DNA from 2 places in the Streptomyces sp. CNX435 genome. Region 2 is predicted to be linked to the other one. Evidence: riboswitches for the same ligand, from Rfam matches in the RefSeq annotation. Region 2 holds a riboswitch; the other holds the start of a gene.
What was found. A riboswitch is a leader RNA that binds a small molecule or an ion and turns the genes downstream of it on or off. The one in region 2 is predicted to bind cobalamin.
Positions count from the first base shown of each region.

Region 1: linked by a shared signal. The riboswitch ahead of T328_RS09295 (ribonucleoside-diphosphate reductase subunit alpha) and the one ahead of metE (5-methyltetrahydropteroyltriglutamate--homocysteine S-methyltransferase) in region 2 are both predicted to bind cobalamin.

Region 1 covers NZ_JCANTA010000004.1:70,078-72,461, reverse strand. Annotated here, with positions in the region: gene T328_RS09295 (ribonucleoside-diphosphate reductase subunit alpha) at 1-1,492, opposite strand, end outside; cobalamin riboswitch at 1,668-1,844, opposite strand; gene T328_RS09290 (GNAT family N-acetyltransferase) at 1,861-2,379, opposite strand.
Region 2 covers NZ_JCANTA010000022.1:47,486-49,869, reverse strand. Annotated here, with positions in the region: gene metE (5-methyltetrahydropteroyltriglutamate--homocysteine S-methyltransferase) at 1-1,450, opposite strand, end outside; cobalamin riboswitch at 1,655-1,883, opposite strand; gene T328_RS28435 (aldo/keto reductase) at 2,001-2,384, opposite strand, start outside.

The DNA of each region.
Region 1 (2,384 bases), on a different contig from region 2:
GGTCGAGGAACGTCACGGCGGTACGGACCGTGGCGTCCAGCTTCTCCCAGTCCATTTCGCCGTCGGGGCCGAGGTGGGCGGCGAGGTTGACCGAGCCCAGGTTGCACACCGCGGTCTCGCCGTCGTCCGAGACCTCCAGGATCTCGGTGCACAGGTTCGAGGAGTGCACGACGGCACCGGGCTCCGCGGTCTGGTTGGCGGTGCGGTTGGCGGCGTCCTTGAACGTCATCCAGCCGTTGCCGGTCTGCGCGAGGGTACGCATCATCCGGCCGTACAGCTGCCGTGCGGGGACCTGTTTGACGTACCGCCCCTCGGCCTCCGCGCGCGCGTACGCGGCGTCGAACTCGGCGCCGTACAGGTCGGTCAGCTCCGGCACCTCGGCGGGCGAGAACAGCGACCAGAGGCCGTCGGCCTCGACGCGGCGCATGAACTCGTCGGGGATCCAGTGCGCGAGGTTGAGGTTGTGGGTGCGGCGGGCCTCCTCGCCGGTGTTGTCGCGCAGCTCCAGGAACTCCTCGACGTCGGCGTGCCAGGGCTCCAGGTAGACGCAGGCGGCGCCCTTGCGCTTGCCGCCCTGGTTCACGGCGGCGACGGAGGCGTCCAGGGTGCGCAGGAACGGGACGATGCCGTTGGAGTGGCCGTTGGTGCCGCGGATCAGCGAACCGCGGGAGCGGATCCGGGTGAAGGAGATGCCGATGCCGCCGGAGTACTTGGACAGCCGGGCGACCTGGTGGTAGCGCTCGTAGATTGAGTCCAGCTCGTCGAGCGGGGAGTCCAGCAGGTAGCAGGACGACATCTGCGGGTGGCGGGTGCCGGAGTTGAACAGGGTGGGGGAGGAGGGCAGGTAGCCGAGGCGGCTCATCAGCCCGTACAGCTCGGCGACTTCGGCCAGGGCGGCGTCGGACTCGTCGGCGGCCAGCCCGCAGGCGACGCGCAGGAAGAAGTGCTGGGCGGTCTCGATGACGGCGCGCTCAGTGGGGTGGCGCAGCAGGTAGCGGGTGTGGACCGTGCGCAGGCCGAAGTAGCCGAAGAGGTCGTCGCGGCCCTCGGCGACGGCCTCGTCCACCAGGGCGTCCAGGCGCACGGCGTGCCGCCGGACGAAGGCGTCGGTCGCGTCGGTGACGATGCCCTCGCGGTGGCCCACGGCGATCGACGCGGAGAAGCTCGTGGCGCCCTGGGCCGCGGCCTCCTCGGCGACGGCCTGGGTCAGCAGCCGGGCGGCCAGCCGCGAGTACTCCGGATCCTCGGCGATCAGCGCCGCCGCGGCCTCGGTGGCCAGCTCCCGCAACTCGGCCTCCCCGGAGCCGGGATGCCGGCCGCGCAGGGCGCCCGCGGCGACCCTGGCCGGGTCGGTGGCGGGCAGGTCGGCGGTCAGCTCGGCGAGGACACGGGTGAGCGCGGCGGCCGGGCCGTCGTCGGCGCCGGGAGCGGCGGGGGTGTGGGGGCTGGCTGAGGCGGGCTCCGTAAGCGCGGCGGATGGTGCGATCGTCAAGATGCTGCTCTCCCTGGCTCGGCGGGGGCCCCGCGGGAGAGGCTGCCCTGCGGGCGCAGGCGGGCTCGCCCACGGCGCGCTGGGGGTACCGCCCACGCGCGCTTGCGCGCTGTGGGGGAGCGCCGCCGGAGGCGGAAAGCCGCTTGCGTCCGTGAGCCCGATCCGCGAGACCCGGACGTATCGATCGCTGCCGGAGGTGTTCGGGCTCACGACGTACGGGCACACCGGCGCGCGGCAGGCATGACGGCACATCGCTTACCGTTGCGGGACAGCTCCGGACTTCCACCGGATTCTCCTGCGTCGGCAGCTGAGACGAGCATACATCTAGTAGCCCGTCAGGGAACCACCCCTATATGTTGTGTCACGCCTCAGAGGTCCGCGACGAAGGCCCAGAGCGGCAGACCAGGCAGCGGGAACCAGTCGCGCTCCGGGGTACGTATGAACCCGATCCGCCCGTACAGCCGGTGGGCCGTCGTCATCTTCGGGGTGCTGGACAGCACCATCCGCCGCGCGCCCAGCTCCCGGGCCCCGTCCACACAGGCCCGTACGAGCGCCTCGCCCACGCCCCGGCCGCGCGCCTCCCGCGCCACCGCCAGCATCCGGAACTCGCCCTCGCCGGGCCCGCTCAACTCCGCGTACGGCGATCCCGCCGTCACGAACGTCACACTGCCCAGCACCCGGCCGCCGTCCGGCCGGCCGTCCCCGTCGACCGCGACCAGCACCTCCGCGCGCTCCGCAAGGGCCCGCCCACGTACGTCCCGCAGCTCGTTGATGTAGTCGTCGCCGTCGCCGAACGTCAGCAGCCCGTCCGCCAGATACGCCTGGGCGACCAGCTCGCCCGCTCGCTCGTACTCTTCTGGCCGCACCGGCCGCACCGTGAAGTCCATGCCTC
Region 2 (2,384 bases):
CTCGGATCTCCGCGGCGATCCGCTCCTCGTAGCCGGCCGGGCCGAGGCGCCCGGCGCGCAGGTCGGCGCGGGCCGCGCGCAGGTCGGCGGTCTGCGGGAAGGAGCCGATGGTCGTCGTCGGCAGCGGCGGCAGCCGCAGCCGGGCGCGCTGGGCGGCGGCGCGGTCGGCGTACGGCGCGGGGCGGCGGGCGTCGGCGGGGGTGACGGTGGCGGTGCGGGCGCGTACGGCCGGGTCGCGGGTGATCGGGGAGGCGGCGCGGGCGGCCAGGACGGCGCGGTTGGCGGCGAGTTCGGCGGCGACGGCGCCGGTGCCGTGCGCCAGCCCCCGGGCCAGCGTGACGACCTCGGCGCTCTTCTGCCGGGCGAACGCCAGCCAGCGCAGCAGCTGCGGGTCGATGTCCCGCTCCGCCGCCGCGTCGAGCGGTACGTGCAGCAGGGAGCAGGAGGCGGCGACGTCGACCCGGTCGGCGAGCCCGAGGAGGGTGCCGAGGGTGGCCAGCGCCCGTTCCAGGTCGCAGGCCCAGACGTTGCGGCCGTCCACGACGCCGGCGACGAGCCGCTTGCCGGGCAGCCCGCCGGCGGCGGCCAGCGCGTCGAGGTTCGGCGCGGCGGCGCCGGTGAAGTCGAGCGCCAGCCCTTCGACCGGCGCCTTGGCGAGCACGGGGAGTGCGTCGCCGAGGCGGTCGAAGTAGGAGGCGACGAGCAGCGCGGGGCGGTCGGTGCGGGTGCCGAGGTCGCGGTAGGCGCGGGCGGCGGCGGCCAGTTCGGCGGGCGTACGGTCCTGCACGAGCGCCGGTTCGTCGAGCTGCACCCACGCGGCGCCGGCCGCGCGCAGATCGGCCAGCACCTCCGCGTACACGGGCAGCAGCCGGTCCAGCAGCGTCAGCGGCTCGAAGCCGGCGGGCGCGCCGGGCGCGGGCTTCGCAAGCAGCAGGTACGTCACGGGGCCGACCAGCACGGGCCGGGGGTCGGCCGCGAGGCCGAGCGCCAGGGCCTCGGCCAGCTCCGCGGTCTGCTTGCCCGAGTCGGCGGTGAAGACGGTGTCCGGGCCCAGCTCGGGTACGAGGTAGTGGTAGTTGGTGTCGAACCACTTCGTCATCTCCAGCGGGGCCGCGTCCTGCGTGCCGCGGGCCATGGCGAAGTAGCCGTCGAGCGGGTCGGCCGCGACGGCGTCGCGGTGGCGGTCGGGGATCGCGCCGACCATGACGGTGGTGTCGAGCACGTGGTCGTAGTACGAGAAGTCGCCGGTCGGCACCTCGTGGACGCCGGCACCGGCCAGCTCCCGCCAGTTGGCGCGGCGCAGGCCGGCGGCGGTGGCGCGGAGTTCGGCGGCGGTGACGCGGCCCTTCCAGTAGCCCTCGATCGCCTTCTTCAGCTCCCGGTGGTGGCCCTGCCGGGGGTAGCCGTACACGGTCGCCCGTGCCGCCGCGGCTGCGGACTTCGCTGTCACGGAGATCTCCTTCGCGAGATGAATCCCTGAGATCCCGGCGACGGGAGGAGAGGGGGAAGGAGACGTGAAGGGGGCAGCCCGGCGCGCGCCCGCGGTGCCGCGGCGGGTGTCCGCCGCGTCGCGGTGCCTGTCCTCAGGTCTGCCCTGTACGTCACGTGCGCCGACCCGCCCTCGAAGGTCACCGGGATGTCCGCGCACGGAAGGCCCGCGCGCGGGCAGCGGGCAGGTCTTCGGACTCGCGGGCACGTCCGTACGCGCGAAGCTGCGCGCACGGGCGCCTACTGGCCGTCGCTTCCCGGACCCGCGGGGTCCAGTGCGTATGACGGCGGTCGTTCCCGCTCACCGCTGCGGGGCAGTCCCGGATTCCCACCGGGTTCCCTCTTGCGACGCCACCGCCTGGCGGGCGGGGCGAACCGGCTGCACGGCCAGTGTAGGCGGCAACCCGGGCCGGCCGCCGGGCGGTTCGCCCCGCCCCGGCGAACGCCTCCGCCCTCCACCTCCGCGGCCCCCGCTGCCGCGTCGTCAACCTCCGCGACGACGCCTGAGTCGTTCATCCCGCCGGCGTCGGGACCTCCCGGGGAAGCAGGCCCGTCGACTTCGCCGTCGCCCAGAAGTCCGCCGGCACCGGGAGGGCGAAGGCCCGTACCGTGCCGGCCACCTCCGCGGGCGTCCGGGCGCCGACCACGACGCTCGTCACCGCCGGGTGGCCGAACGGGAAGCGGACGGCCGCCGCCGCGGGCGGGACGTCGAAGCGGCGGCAGAGCGCGTGCCAGTCGGCGACGCGGCGGGCGAGGGCGGCGGGGACGGTAGTGGGGGCACCCCCGCCAATGGGGGTACCCCCGCCAGTGAGGGCGTAGCCGGCGGGGGAGAGGGCGTAGCGGGTGGGGGAGTAGCCGTGCGGGGCGGTGGGGCGGGGGTCGGTGAGCAGGCCGGA